Regions from separate parts of the Collinsella sp. TM06-3 genome, predicted to be linked through region 1. Evidence: riboswitches for the same ligand, from Rfam matches in the RefSeq annotation. Region 1 holds a riboswitch; the other holds the start of a gene.
What was found. A riboswitch is a leader RNA that binds a small molecule or an ion and turns the genes downstream of it on or off. The one in region 1 is predicted to bind thiamine pyrophosphate.
Positions count from the first base shown of each region.

Region 2: it holds a riboswitch for thiamine pyrophosphate, as region 1 does, so the genes downstream of both, thiC (phosphomethylpyrimidine synthase ThiC) here and thiM (hydroxyethylthiazole kinase) in region 1, are expected to answer to the same signal.

Region 1 is NZ_QSPG01000012.1:41,360-48,947, reverse strand. It holds gene DXD56_RS06375 (alpha/beta hydrolase) at 1-133, shown strand, start outside; gene DXD56_RS06370 (uracil-xanthine permease family protein) at 193-1,527, opposite strand; gene DXD56_RS06365 (5-methyltetrahydropteroyltriglutamate--homocysteine S-methyltransferase) at 1,650-2,783, opposite strand; gene DXD56_RS06360 (LysR family transcriptional regulator) at 2,939-3,835, opposite strand; gene DXD56_RS06355 (HAD-IIB family hydrolase) at 3,846-4,754, opposite strand; TPP riboswitch at 4,918-5,028, shown strand; gene thiM (hydroxyethylthiazole kinase) at 5,080-5,919, shown strand; gene DXD56_RS06345 (thiamine-binding protein) at 5,923-6,264, shown strand; gene DXD56_RS06340 (thiamine phosphate synthase) at 6,261-6,956, shown strand; gene DXD56_RS06335 (patatin family protein) at 7,058-7,588, opposite strand, start outside.
Region 2 is NZ_QSPG01000007.1:10,779-18,366, forward strand. It holds gene polA (DNA polymerase I) at 1-2,439, opposite strand, end outside; gene DXD56_RS04350 (aminopeptidase) at 2,606-4,003, shown strand; gene DXD56_RS04355 (YaaA family protein) at 4,109-4,918, shown strand; gene DXD56_RS04360 (hypothetical protein) at 4,942-5,268, opposite strand; gene DXD56_RS10245 (hypothetical protein) at 5,335-5,457, opposite strand; TPP riboswitch at 5,520-5,636, shown strand; gene thiC (phosphomethylpyrimidine synthase ThiC) at 5,628-6,962, shown strand; gene thiD (bifunctional hydroxymethylpyrimidine kinase/phosphomethylpyrimidine kinase) at 7,141-7,588, shown strand, end outside.

The DNA.
Region 1 (7,588 bases):
CGACACGCGCGCAATGGAAACGTTGCTCGTTGAGCGCGGCATCCTCACAACACTGGAACTCAACCCCGGCAACCACTTTGCCCAAACCGACCTGCGCATGGCGCGTGGCATCCACTGGGTTCTTGCGCACTAAAAAGCCGGCCATGCGCATCGGACGCATGGCCGGCTTTTTAACTGAGTTGGACACAGCTGCTATTCGGCAGACCCTTCGAGTTCCGAGACATCAAACTCAAAGTCATTACCCGGCAGAATCGCATTGAGCACGATACCCACCAGCGAACCCACGGCAAGACCCGAAAGCGAAATCGTCACGCCGCCCAGCTCCAACACGATGGCGCCGGCGGTGCTGTACGCGATGCCGAGCGAAAGCACGAGCACAAGAGCGGCCACCAGCACGTTGCGGTTGTTCTGGAAATCGACCTGGTTCTCAATGAGGTTGCGCACGCCTACGGCACTGATCATGCCGTAGAGTACGAGCGACACGCCGCCGATAACGCATGGCGGCATGGCGGCGATCACGGCAGCGAACTTGGGGCAGAAGGAAAGCACGATGGCGCAGCACGCGGCAATGCGAATCACGCGCGGGTCGAACACGCGCGTCAGAGCGAGCACGCCGGTGTTCTCGCCATACGTGGTGTTGGCCGGAGCGCCAAAGAGCGAAGCCAGGATCGTAGCGAGACCATCGCCGAGCAGCGTGCGATGCAGGCCGGGATCGGCAATGTAGTTACGCTCGCAGGTGGAGCCAATAGCGGAGATATCACCGATATGCTCGATCATGGTTGCAAAGGCCAACGGCATGATGGTGATGATGGCGGTCGTGGCAAGGCCGCTATCGAACTGCGGCCCAAAGAGTGCAAACACGGTGTTGTCCCACACGATGGGAAGACCGACCCACGGCGCGGCGGCAACGCCCGAAAAATCGACCTCACCCAACGCGGCGGCAACGGCATAGCTCACCACGACGCCCAGCAGGATCGGCACGATCTTAACCATGCCGCGACCCCAAATGTTGCAGATCACGATAACGGCAACGGCAATAACAGCCACAAGCCAGTTGGTCTGGCAGTTGGCAATAGCGGAGCTCGCCAGAATCAAGCCGATGGAAATGACGATGGGACCGGTCACCACCGGCGGGAAGAAGCGCATGACGCGCTTGGCGCCAAACGCGCGGAAGAGTGCCGCAAGTACCGGATAGAGTAGACCGGCGCAGGCAACGCCCAGGCAGGCGTAGGGCAAAAGCTCGGCCTCGCAGTTGGGCGCGATGGCGGCATAACCGGCAATAAAGGCAAACGATGAGCCCAAAAATGCCGGCACCTTACCGCGCGACAGGAAGTGGAACAGCAGCGTGCCCAAGCCGGCAAACAAAAGCGTTGCCGAAACCGAGAGACCGGTGAGCACGGGCACCAGCACCGTGGCACCAAACATGGCAAACAGGTGCTGTAGGCCGAGCAAAAACATGCGCGGGCGGCCGAGCGACGATGCGTCGTAGATGGCATCGGTGACGGCGGGCGTCGAAGACTGGGACATGGATGTCCTTTCGAATGGAAGGGCGATCGGGCATATCGGATAACCTGCCCGAACGATACGATCCGAACCATTGTACGCGATGCACCATGTCTCGCACGCGCCGTCACCTGCAAACGTTACCGCTATTTCCAAACGCGCTCGGCGATGCGTTTGACCAGGGCGATCTTTGCCCACTGCTCGTCCTCGGTCAGCTTGTTGCCAATCTCGCAGCTGGCAAAGCCGCACTGGGGAGACAGATACAGGTTCTCGAGCGGCACGTACTTTGCGGCTTCGCGGATGCGCTCGACGATAACATCCTCGTTCTCGAGCTCTGCGGCCTTGGTGGTCACCAAGCCCAGCACGACCTTCTTGCCCGGGGCAACGTAGCTGAGCGGCTCAAAACCGCCGGCGCGCGGCGTATCGAACTCCAGGTAGAATGCGTCGACATCCTCATGTGCAAACAGGTACGGCGCGATGGGGTCATAGCCGCCCTCGAAAGCATAGGTAGAGTGGTAGTTGCCGCGGCACACGTGCGTGTTAATGACGAGGTCGTCGGGCTTGTCCTCGATGGCGGCGTTGTTGAGCGCCACGCCCAGCTCGCTCACCCTTTGCAGGTCAACCGGGCTCATGCCAGTCTTGGACACAAAGTCGGTATCGCAGTAGATGCCCCAGGTGCAGTCATCAAACTGGATGTTGCGGCAGCCCGCGGCATACAGGTCAGCAATCACGGTGCGGTATGCTGCGGCAATGGCATCGACGAGTTCTTCGTCGGTCTTGTAGACGGCGTGCAGACTCTCCTGCTGGCCATCGCAGCGGTCGAGTGTGACTTCGGAGAACGTCTGGATCGGCGCCGGAATGGTCTGGCGCGCGACCTGGCCCTCTCCCTCGAGCGACTTGATAAATTTGAAGTGCTCGACGAACGGATGATTCTCACCGCTAATGGGACCGGTTACCACGGCGGTGTCGGCGGTAGTCTCCTCATCGTGGAACATGTAGCCCGTGCGCGAGGCGCGGCGCTCAATGCCGTTGAGGCCCCACATAAAATCGAGGTGCCAGTAGCTGCGGCGGAACTCGCCATCGGTAATCACCTGCAGGCCGGCAGCCTTCTGCTTGGCCACTAAGTCGCGGATGGCCTCGTCCTCGACGGCCTTAAGGCCGGAAGCGTCGAGTTTACCCGCGACATAGACGGCACGGGCGTCCTTTACAGCCTGCGGACGAAGAAAACTGCCGACGATATCGGCACGAAACGGCGCGTTCGGTTGAATCAAAGTGCTCATAGATATCTCCCTTTGCATTGGTTGCTTTACTGGGACAGAGTATGAGCGCTCATATGGACATCGTAAAATATGCGTTTATAACAGTTTGATATAGATGCTTCCTATATTAGTTGGGACTGCCATAAAGAGATTTGACCCGTGCAGAACGCAGCAGTCTAGATGTGCTGACGAATCGCTTCGATATAGGCCTGCCCGTAGCGCGTAAGCGTCGTGTTCTTGCGCGTGATGATGCCGATCTCCATGTACTCGTCTACATCGAGCGGAATGGAGATAATGCCGGGGCCGTTAAGTTCATGGCTGATCACGCCCGAACACACCGTGTAACCGTTAAGGCCCATAGCTAGGTTGAACAGCGTCGCACGGTCGCGCACGCGGATATTCTTGCGGCGCTCAAAGGTCGAGGTCAGCTCCTCGGAATAGTAAAACGAGTTGTAGCTGCCCTGCTCATAGGACAGGAACGGGTAGTCTTCCAAGTCCTCGAGCGTCACACTCGAGCGACCCGCCAGCGGATGGTCGGAGCACACAAAGACATGCGGCGTAGCGCAGAAGAGTCCTTCGAATACGAGCTCGTTGGCCGCCAGCATGCGCTCGATGACCTCGCGATTGTGCTCCGACAGATACAGGATGCCGAGCTCGCTTTTCATATGCGCGACGTCCTCGATAATCTCGTGGGTCTGCTCCTCGCGCAGGGTAAAGTCGTAGCGCGCGGCATCGAACTCGCGGATCACATCGACAAATGCATTAACGGCAAAGGAATAATGCTGGCAGCTCACACTAAAGTGCGGCACCTGCTCGGACGTGCCTTTGTACTTGCCCTCGAGCAGGTCGGCCTGGTCGAGCACCTGGCGCGCGTAGCCCAAGAAGGTCTCGCCTTCCTCGGACACAATGACGCCCTTGTTGGTGCGCTCAAAGATGTGTACACCCATCTCGTTTTCGAGATCGCGAATTGACGCGGTAATCGAAGGCTGCGACACAAAGAGCCGGCGCGAGGCCTCGGTGATGCTGCCGCATTCGGCAACTTTGACGACATATCTGAGCTGCTGGAGCTTCATGGCTTTCTCCCTAGACGTTCGTGACGTCGAAACCCGTCGCGTCCATCTGACGCATAAACGACGGCATCTCCCCCGTCGCGGCGCAGGCGGCAATCTGATGCAGAGCCCCGGCAACCGCATCATCTGCCGCAGCGCCGATATGCCAGCGCGCGGCAGCCGTGACGGCCTCGTTGGCATTGGCGACTGCAACGGAATTGGGAACGGCATCGATCATGGGCAAATCGTTATCGGAATCGCCGAATACGGCCACCTCGTCGGGCGTCAGGCCCAAAGCGCGCGCCAGCTCCAGCGCAGCACAGCCCTTGTCCCAGCCGGTCGGAAGAACGTCGAACAGGCGCACGCGGTTGTTGGGAAACACGAGCGAGAGCTCCGGCACCTCGGCGGCAACACGCTCGCGCAGCTCGGCGAGCTCCTCGCGCGAACGGGCACTCCAGATATTCGCCTTGTATACCGGGGCATCGTCAACGACAGGGCGACAGGGAGCCTCTTCGCCCTTGAGCCACGCGTTGCCGCCTGACTCCATGGCGCGACGCACACGCTCGGGATCGCTTGTCACGCAATAGGCGTCGTTGTCCCAAAAGTCATCACCCAGACGGTAGACCTTCAAATAGGTATCGTCGGTCTCTTGCTCCAGGTAGTCGGCCAGGCGTATAAGGGCATCGTTATCAGTTGCGCGCGAGGCAACCGCCTCGCCATCGACAAACATCACCTGGCCGTTGCAAAACGCACCGGTCGAGAAGCACTCGGAGCGATTGCGGAACATCCAGCTCATCGCGGACGGCTGGCGACCCGAAACCGGGCCAAAATGCAGGCCCGCCGCCTGCATGGCATGAATGCCCTCGATGGCGCAGTCGCTGGCGCCATCGTGTCCAGCAGGAATCAGCGTATCGTCCATATCGGTCAGAACAAGTTTGATCATAAGGTCCCCTCGGTCATTCTTTATCCCGTCTATTGTAACGACCTGCCAATAAGGGACAGGTTTATCTTGGCAGGTTTTATCTGGGAAAATGCAGCGCCCCTGTTGCCACCTGCCAAAATAAACCTGTCCCATATTGGCAGGTGCGCTAGTATAGGGAACAACAGATTCGATGCGGGAGTGCCGGCGGTGCAAACCACAAGGCTGAGAGGGCATAGGGCCCAATCCTTTGAACCTGTCAGTTAATGCTGGCGTAGGGAGCATGCCGCCTTTACAGGGGCGCTGTCTATGCACAGCGCCCCTTTTCTATGCCAAGGAGGCATGTGCAGTGATTGATTCGGAACAGCTTAAGCAACATATGGTCAAGGCCGTAGAGGAGATTCGAGCCACCAATCCGATGGCCGGCTCCATCACCAACACGGTGACGATCGACTTTGTCGCCAACGCGCAGCTCGCCGTGGGCGGTTCGGCCGCCATGGTCTATCTGCCCGACGAGGGCGAGGCGCTCGTTGCCGGCGGCGCCGCCATCTATCTCAACATGGGCACGCTCTTCCCCATCTACGAGCAGACGATTCCCCGCGCGGCCAAGGCGGCACACGACGCCGGCAAGCCCTGGGTGCTCGATCCGGTGGGTCTGGGCATCGGTAGCCTGCGCACCCAGCTGGTAAACGAGCTCAAGCAGTACAAGCCCGCCATCGTACGCGGCAACGCCTCCGAGATCATCGCACTCTCCGGCCTGTGGGGTCTTGAGGGCGAGTCGGCCGATCTGAGCCGCGTACGTGGTGTCGATACCACCGACACGGTCGACGCCGCCCGCGATGCCGCCGTGGCGCTCGCTCGCTACACCGGCGGCGCCGTTGTGGTCTCGGGCGAAGTCGACCTGATTACCGACGGCACGACCGTGGCCAAATCCCACGGCGGCAGCCCGCTCATGTCCAAGATTACCGGCTGCGGTTGCTCGCAGGGCGGCGTGCTGGCCGTGTACGCCTGCGCTGCCGATCCGTTTACGGCAGCCGTCTGCGGTACCGCCGTCTACAACGTCGCCGGCACGCGTGCCGCCGCCGTCGCCGATGCCCCGGCAAGCTTTAAGGTCGCCTTTATCGACGAGCTCTACCGCGCAACCGCCCAAGACATCGCCGATAACCAACTCGAGCTCGAGGAGGCATAAGCCATGTCCGAGCCCGCAACCAATGCCGGCATGAACACGCTCGTCGCTGTGGCCATCGCCCCGTGCGGCACCGGCGATGAACTGTCCGCCGAGGTCGCCGAGGTCGTGCGCGTCATTCGCGAGAGCGGCCTTCCCAACCGCACCACCTCGATGTTCACCGAGATCGAGGGCGACTGGGACGAGGTCATGCAGGTCGTGCGCGACGCGACCTTTGTGTTAGCGAACAAGGGCATCCGAACCGAAGTCGTGCTCAAAGCCGATATTCGACCTGGATTTACCGACACCATGACCGGCAAACTCGAGCGCATGGAAGCGCAGATCAAAAAGCAGGAGGAAGCACGATGAGCATCCGCGACAACCTTGATATCTCGGCCTATCTGGTGCTCGGCCCCGAAAACACCCTCGGACGCCCCGTGGGCGATGTGGTGGCCCAGGCGCTCGACGCCGGCTTTACCTGCATTCAGGTGCGCTCCAAGGTGGCAAGCGCCCGCGAGATCATTGCGCTGACCGGCGATGCCGCGCAGGCAATCGCACAGGCCGGCAAGACCGGTCAGGTCGCCTTGCTGATCGATGACCGCCTTGACTGCGTACTCGCCGCACGCGAGCAGGGCATTGCGGTCGACGGCGTGCACGTGGGCCAGAGCGATATTCCCGTCGAGGTCTGTCGCAAGCTGCTGGGCCCCGACGCCATCGTGGGCCTTTCGGCCCGTTGCGAGGAAATGCTCGAGTACGTCAAGACCGCCGACATGAGTCTGGTCGACTACCTGGGCATCGGCCCGCTCCACGAGACCGAGACCAAGCGCGACTGCGGACGCGCAGCCGATGGCTCCATCATCACCAAGAGCTTTGAGGACCTGGCCGCACTCCACGCGGCAAGCCCCGTGCCCATCGTGGTGGGCGGCGGCGTTAAGACGGCCGACTTGCCGCAGCTTAAGGCAACCGGCGTCGACGGCTTCTTTGTGGTGAGCGCCGTCTGCAGCGCCGACGATCCCTACGCCGCGGCCAAGGAGCTTGTCGACACCTGGCAGCAGGCATAGGCATAGGCCGAACAGCTGATTCGCAGCCTCATATCTTCAGCAATGGAAAGCGCATCCCAGTTTGGGCCTCCATTCCGGGATGCGCTTTCCGTATGCGACCCTTACCCCGCCAGATACGCTTCCAACGCCGGCAAAGTCGCCTCTGCATCGTGGCGGCCGACCTGGTAGATGCGCTCGAGCTCATCCGGTTCGCGGCACAGCGACGGCACCTTCACCGATTCGCTCGGCCGCACCACAAAGATTTCCCCGGCAGCCTCTCGACGTGCCAGGTCATCGAGCGTGGCATTGTAGACCTCATGCCGATGCTCAAGCGCTGCAACAAACTCCGGATAGTGACGGAACACGCGCCGCAGCATGGGCATCACGCTGTTGGGCTGCTTCACAAAGCCCGCCGGCTGCGTGAGTACCACGATATTGCGGTCATACCCCTGCGCAAACAGCCATGCGCTGGGAATAGAATCAGCCACGCCACCATCCAGATACTTATGCCCGTCAATAGCAACGGGACGCGTCGCCACAGGAATCGCCGACGATGCCCGGATCCACTCGATATCCCGCTCGTCGCCATAGGGCAGGTCGTGGTAGACGGCCTTGCCCGTCTCGATATCGGTGCACACGCACGTAAACCGCAT
Region 2 (7,588 bases), on a different contig from region 1:
CTCAGGAATATGGCGACGGCGGCCGTACATGGTCTCGGCATAGCCCGTCTGCTTGGCACGCGCCACCACGTTGTCGAGGAACGTACGCACGCCCGGGTAGGCCTCGTAGTAGCGGTCGATCATGTCGCGTGCCTCGGCCATCGAGATATGCAGCGACTGCGATAGGCCGTAAGCCTGCTGACCATACACGATGCCAAAGTTCACGGCCTTGGCGCGGCTGCGCAGGTCGGGCGTCACCTCGGACACCGGCACGCCAAACACGCGCGCGGCCGTCTCGGCATGGAAGTCCTCGCCCTCGTTAAAGGCGCGCACCAGATGCTCGTCACCCGAGAGATGCGCCAGCAGACGCAGCTCGATCTGCGAGTAGTCCACCGCCAAAAAGACGCTTCCCTCGCCTGCCGAAAACGCCGTCTTGACAGTACGGCCCAGCTCCGAGCGCGTCGGGATGTTCTGAAGGTTCGGGTCACTCGAGGACAGACGACCCGTCGCCGTGATGGTCTGGTTGTACGTGGTGTGCACGCGACCGTCACCACGACGCAACGGGCCCAGCGTGTCCAGATAGGTGGACTTGATCTTGGACTTCTCACGCCAGTCCAAGATCAGACGCACGATTTCGTGGTCACGGGCAAGGTCGCTCAGAACCTTGGCGTTGGTCGAATAATAGCCGCGCTTGGTCTTTTTGAGGCCCTTGGTCGGAAGGCCCATCACGTCAAAGAGCACGTGCGAGAGCTGCATGGGACTGCCGATGTTAAAGGTCTCGTCGCCGGCCAGATCGCGAATGCTCCGCTCGACCTCGGCAATCTGGGTCGCCAGACCCTCGGACAGACTATGCAGGCGGTCGGGGTCCACGAGCATGCCCGCGCGCTCCATCTTGGCAAGCACCGGCACGAGCGGCATCTCGATGCCATCGAACACGTTGGCGGCGTTCTCGCGGGCCATGCGGTCGCGCAGCGGCGCCACGAGCGCCAGCGTCAGGGCCGCAGTGCGGGCAGCAGGGGCAGGAGCGTCCTCACCGGCACCCTCCGCGCCGCGCGCCGCAGGCAGCGTCATCTGCAGATAGGTATCGGCCAGATACGCCTCATCAAACTCGGAGCGGTCGGAATCCAACAGATAGGCGGCGACCACAGTATCGAAGATGCGCGTGGAATCGACGGCCAGCGGATCCATGAGCTCGGGCTCAGAGGAATCGATGGGCGAAAGCTCGTGCAGCAGCGCCTTCATGTCCGGGCTCGCCACGCGGCCCTCCATAAACAGGCGCGCGAGCACGCCGGCGATCACGCCGTGGGCGAAGTTAAAGCCCTCAACCTCAGCCGCCGCACTGCCGTCGCCCTCCTCGAGCGCGAACAGGCCCTTGGACGTCGCCAACCAAAGCGTGCGCGTCAGTCCAAAGAGCGCGCCCTCTTCCTTGTCGTCGTCCACCACGGTGGCGACCCACTCGCCGGCATCAATCGCGCGCGAAACCTCGGACGCCACGGCAGCAAGCGCCTCGGCATCGCCGGCAGCGGTGCGCTCAATCGCGGGCATCTCCAACGTTCTAGCAGCAACCCCGCCCTCGCCGCCGATCAGCGCCAAGAAACGGTTCTGCATGGCGGTGATACCAAGCGTGCCCAGCGCCGCAGACACCTCGTCGGCAGAAAACGCCGGGAAAGACGTCGCGTCAAAGTCGAGCTCGACAGGCGCATCGGTGCGAATGGTTGCGACCTTGCGGCTCAGCAGCGCATCGTCGATATGAGCACGCAAGTTCTCGCCCATCTTGCCCTTGACCTCGTCGGCATGCGCGATGACCTCGTCCAGGCTGCCGTACTGTGCGATGAGCGCGCTCGCCTTTTTGGGGCCGATGCCCGGCACGCCGGGAATGTTGTCCGACGTATCGCCCTTCAGGCCGTAAAAATCGGGCACGAGCGCCGGCGTAATGCCGTGATACAGGTCGTCCACGCTCTCGGGCGTCATGATCGCCACGTCGGACAGGCCCTTGCGGGTCGAGACCACGTTGACGTGCTCGGTCACGAGCTGATACATGTCGCGGTCGCCGGTCACCAGCAGCATGTCGCAGCCGGCTTCCTCACCCAGGCGCGCCATGGTGCCCAGGATATCGTCGCCCTCCCAGCCCTCGGACTGCAAAATCGGCACGTTGAGTGCGGCGAGCAGCTCCTTAATCATGGGGAACTGCGCGTGCAGGTCGGGGTCCATGGGCGGGCGCTGCGCCTTATACTGCGGCAGCATCTCCATGCGCACGCGCGGCTTGCCCTTATCAAACGCCACGACCACACCGTCGGGGTTAAAGGCGTCGATCATCTTAAGAAACATGTTCAGAAAGCCAAAGATCGCGTTGGTGGGGCGACCGTCCGGCGCGTTCATGGTGGGCGGCACCGCGTGGAAGGCGCGGTGCATGAGCGAGTTGCCGTCGATAACGGCAAAGGTGCGGCGCTTGTCAGACATATTGAATACCTCGCTTTGGGCTGGGCACGATTTGCTCCCACCAGTTTACACGCTCCCCGCCTCGCGGCCACCGCACATCAAGCTCCTCCGCCACCGCGCGCCCGCGCGTGATACGATGGCTCACGGTACATTAACCAGCACGATCGATCCGAAAGGAGCCTGCGTCATGGAGCGTCCCTGCGCATGGAAAAAGTACACGCCACAGCAAGTCGAGGAGCTCGAGGAGCTTTGCCGCGGCTATAAGCAGTTTTTGAGCGAGAATAAGACCGAGCGTCTGTGCGTCAAGACCGGTATCAAGATGGCCGAGGAGGCGGGCTACGTCAACCTGGAGACCGTGATCGCCGAGGGCCGCGCGCTCAAGGCCGGCGACAAGGTGTACGCCGCCAACCACGGCAAAGACCTCATGCTCGTCAACCTGGGTACCGCCCCGCTCGAGCAGGGCTTTAACATCCTGGGTGCCCACGTGGACTCGCCGCGCCTGGACCTCAAGCAGAATCCCGCCTTCGAGGCCGGCGACATGGCCTACCTCGACACGCACTACTACGGCGGCGTCAAGAGCTACCACTGGGTAGCCTCCCCGCTCGCGCTTGTGGGCGTCATCTGCAAAAAGGACGGCACCACCGTCGACATCAACATCGGCGACAAGGCGGACGACCCGGTCTTTACCATCTCCGACCTGCTGATCCACCTCTCGAGCGAGCAGATGTCCAAGCCCGCCAAGGACGCCGTCGACGCCGAGATCCTCGACGTGATCGTGGGCGGCCGCCCCGTCAAGTTTGACGAGGACGACAAGGACGCCCCCAAGGAGCCCGTCAAACAGATGTTCCTGGACATCCTCAAGGAACAGTACGACGTCGAGGAGGAGGACTTCCTCTCTGCCGAGATCGAGGTCGTGCCCGCCGGCCCCGCCCGCGACATGGGTCTCGACCGCTCCATGATCTTGGGCTATGGCCACGACGACCGCGTCTGCGCCTACCCCTCCATGCTCGCTCAGATCAACGTGGCAGACGTCGAGCGCACGAGCATCACGCTCATCGTCGACAAGGAGGAGATCGGCTCCGTGGGCGCCACCGGCATGACGAGTCGTTTCTTCGAGAACACCGTCGCCGAGATCATGACGCTCGCCGGCGAGAGCCGCCCGCTGGCCCTGCGCCGCGCACTCGCCCGCAGCCGCATGCTCTCCTCTGACGTGTCCGCCGGCTTTGACCCGGGCTACGCCGGCAAGTTCGAGACCAAGAACGCCGCCTTTATGGGTCGCGGCCTGTGCTTTAACAAGTACACGGGCAGCCGCGGCAAGGGCGGCTCTAACGACGCCGACGCCGAGTATGTGGCCCTCGTCCGCGACATCATGGACGAGGCCGGCGTGAACTTCCAGACCTGCGAGCTCGGTCGCGTCAACGCGGGCGGCGGCGGCACCATCGCCTACATCATGGCCAAGTACGGCATGAACGTCATCGACTCCGGCGTTGCCGTCCTGTCCATGCACGCCCTGTGGGAGGTCGCCAACAAGGCCGATATCTACGAGGCCTACCGCGGCTACAAGGCCTTCATCGAGCGCGCCTAATCCACCCCACCCATAACTTGCGGTGGAATACGGATTGATTTGGTCTTTCAATAGCCCAAACAGACCGTATTCCACCGCAACTTCCTTTTTGGCAGAGGAGAGTCCATGCTGCAGGTCATCATTTCGCCCGCCAAGCAGATGCGCGCGGCACAAGATGCTTTTGAAGTCCTGGGCATTCCACCTTTTGCGCACGAGACGGCTCGCCTCCACCGCGCACTGCTAGATATCGAACGAAATGAAGGCAGCGGCGGCCTGCAAGCGCTATGGAACGTGAGTGACAAACTGCTGGGACCTTGCCTCAACACCCTGCATGAGTTCGGGCCCATCCTGAAAAGCGGCGATCTCGACAATCCCGCACTCGCCCGTCACCTCTCCCCTGCCGTCATGTCCTATCACGGAATTCAATACCAGAGTATGGCACCCGAGGTGATGGATTCCGCGCAGCTCGCCTGGCTGCAAGACCATCTGTGGATCCTCTCCGGCCTCTACGGGTGCGTTCGTCCCTTTCATGCCGTCGAACCGTATCGGCTGGAGATGGGCGCGAAGCTCGCCGTTGACGATGCCCGAGACCTCTACGCGTTTTGGAACGACAAGCTCGCGCGGGCCATCGCTCCGGCGGGCTCCAACGCTACGATCGTCAACCTCGCCAGCGTAGAGTATGCCAAAACCGTTCTGCCCCACCTCGCGGGCGACGCCACGGCCGTCACATGCCTCTTTGGCGAGGGTATCCGCAACGGGAAGCCCATCCAACGGTCGACCGCCAGCAAAAAGGCGCGCGGCTCCATGGTGCGGTGGATGGCAGAAAACAAGCTCGAGGATGCAAGCGAACTTACCGCATTCAACATCGGCTATCGGCACATCCCCGAGCTTTCAGACAAAAACACCCTGGTTTTCATGAACGCGCAGGCACAATAGGCCCGCCGTTTCCAAACACCCCGTTACTCCGCCAAGCCATCGGCCTTTGCAATCTCGCTCGTCGAGCCATCTTGGTAGGTAATCTTAACGTGCTCCACCTCGGATACCGCAGCGCCCGCCGGGGGCTCCAAGCGCCATTCCGTCAGCGCAATGTCCATGGTCGTGGGCACGTCTCCCTGATCTTTGAGCTCCACCGTCAGCGTTTTGAGCGTCGCATCAAACGTCACGCGTTCGATTTCTTCGCCCGGAATAGACCCGCCGCTCAGCTGCAGCTGCACAAACTCGTCGCGCGGATACCAATAGTCACCCGGTGCGGCAACCGTGTTGCCACCAGAAACTTTCATGGTCATAATCGGCAGGCCCTCGTCGGCTTCAAACCCCCAGGTGGCGCCGCCATGACCGCCGAACGTCCAAATTCAAAAGGCAATCACCAACACGGCAAGCACCGCAAAACCAATCGCGACAAGGCCATGGTGCGCACGGCTTTCCTCGGCCGATACGTCCCATTGCGTCTCTCGATATAGATGCTTGTCTTCCATGTTCGCCTCCCCACAGGCACGCTCGTTGGCCCAATCGTACCCATTCAGGCTATACTTGAGCCCATGACATAACGGGGAGCTTGCAGGACAAGACGGCAGGCTGAGATTGGGCGCGCCCGCCCTGACCCGCAAACCTGATATGGGTAATGCCAACGAAGGGAGCCGTGCCAATGAGCACACAGACCGAGCCCAAGCTCGTCACGCAAATCGACTTCGCCCGCGCCGGGCAAATCACACCGCAGATGAAGGAAGTCGCCGAGCGCGAGCATCGCGACCCCGAGTACATCCGCGAGCGCGTGGCCGACGGCCGCATCGCCATTCCCGCCAACATCGCGCACATCAAAAAAGGCATGCGCGCCTTTGGCGTCGGTGAGGGCCTGTCCACCAAGGTCAACGTGAACTTGGGCATCTCGGGCGACAAGGCCGATGCCGCCGAGGAATGGAAGAAGGTCAAGATCGCCGAGGACTTTGGCGCCGACGCCATCATGGACCTCTCCAACTCGGGCAAGACGCGCCAGTTCCGCCAGCAGCTCATCGACGAGACGCCGCTCATGGTGGGCACCGTCCCCATGTACGACGCCATCGGCTACATGGAAAAGCCGCTGGTCAAGCTTACCAAGGATGACCTGTTCGAGGTCGTGCGCGCGCACGCCGAGGACGGCGTGGACTTTATGACCATCCACTGCGGCATCAACAAGTCGGTCACCAAGACCTTTAAGGAGACCGGCCGCCTCATGAACATCGTGAGCCGCGGCGGCTCGCTGCTGTTTGGCTGGATGGAGGTCACCGGCAACGAAAACCCCTTCTACGAGTACTTTGACGAGCTGCTCGAGATCTGCCACGAGTACGACGTGACGATTTCGCTCGGCGACTCCTGCCGCCCGGGCTGCCTCTACGACTCCAACGACGCCACAGAGACTGCCGAGATGATCGAGCTGGGCAAGCTGTGCAAGCGCGCTTGGGCTGCCGGCGTCCAGGTCATGGTCGAGGGCCCGGGTCACATGGCGCTCGACGAGATCGCCGCCAACATGAAGCTACAGAAGCGCCTGTGCCACAACGCCCCGTTCTATGTGCTGGGGCCGCTGGTGACCGATATCGGCGTGGGCTACGACCACATCACCGCTGCCATCGGCGGCGCTATCTCCGCCAGCTCCGGTGCCGACTTCCTGTGCTACGTGACGCCGGCCGAACACTTGTGCCTGCCCAACGCCCAGGACGTGCTCGATGGCCTCATGGCTACCAAGATCGCCGCACACGCCGCCGATATCGCCAAGAAGGTGCCGCACGCCCGCGACATGGACGACAAGATGGGCCAGGCACGCCGCAAGCTCGACTGGGACGCCATGTGGAAGTGCGCGCTCGACCCAGTTACGGGCAAGAAGCGCTACGAGGAGTCTCCCGCCGCCACCGAGGGCACTTGCACCATGTGTGGCAAGATGTGCGCCGTCCGTACCGTTAACAAGGTGTTCGAAGGCACAACGATCGACCTCGGCATGGAGGATTAACGCGTCACCGGAGCCGCAATCGGTAACATGGTGTTCGTCAATTGTTGACATGTGAACATTTGCTTACATTTGCGTAAAGATTGCATCGCCCGCCCGGGTTCGGAATACAGCCGGCCCGGGCATCTTTATAATGCAGACTTAAAGACCCATTTGAATCCGACCGGACAAGGGAGTGAGCATGGATCGCAGTAAGGTACCCGCCGTTCTATCCATCGCGGGATCCGATTCCAGCGGCGGTGCCGGCATTCAGGCCGACATCAAGACCATCACGGCGCACCGCCTGTATGCCGAGACGGCCATAACCGCCATTACAGCGCAAAACACACTGGGCGTCACCGCCGTGCAGGATATCTCGCCAGATATCGTAGCCGCGCAAATTGACGCTGTCTTTGACGATATCCGCCCAAGCGCCGTCAAGATCGGCATGGTTTCTTCTGTCGAGATTATCGAAGTCATCGCCGACCGCTTGAGCGCCTGGAACGCAACGAACGTGGTCGTCGACCCCGTCATGGTCGCCACCTCGGGCGCGCGCTTGATTGCCGAGGATGCCTCCGAGGCACTCACCCGCCGCCTGTTCCCACTAGCAACCGTCATCACGCCCAATATTCCCGAGGCCATGGCCCTGC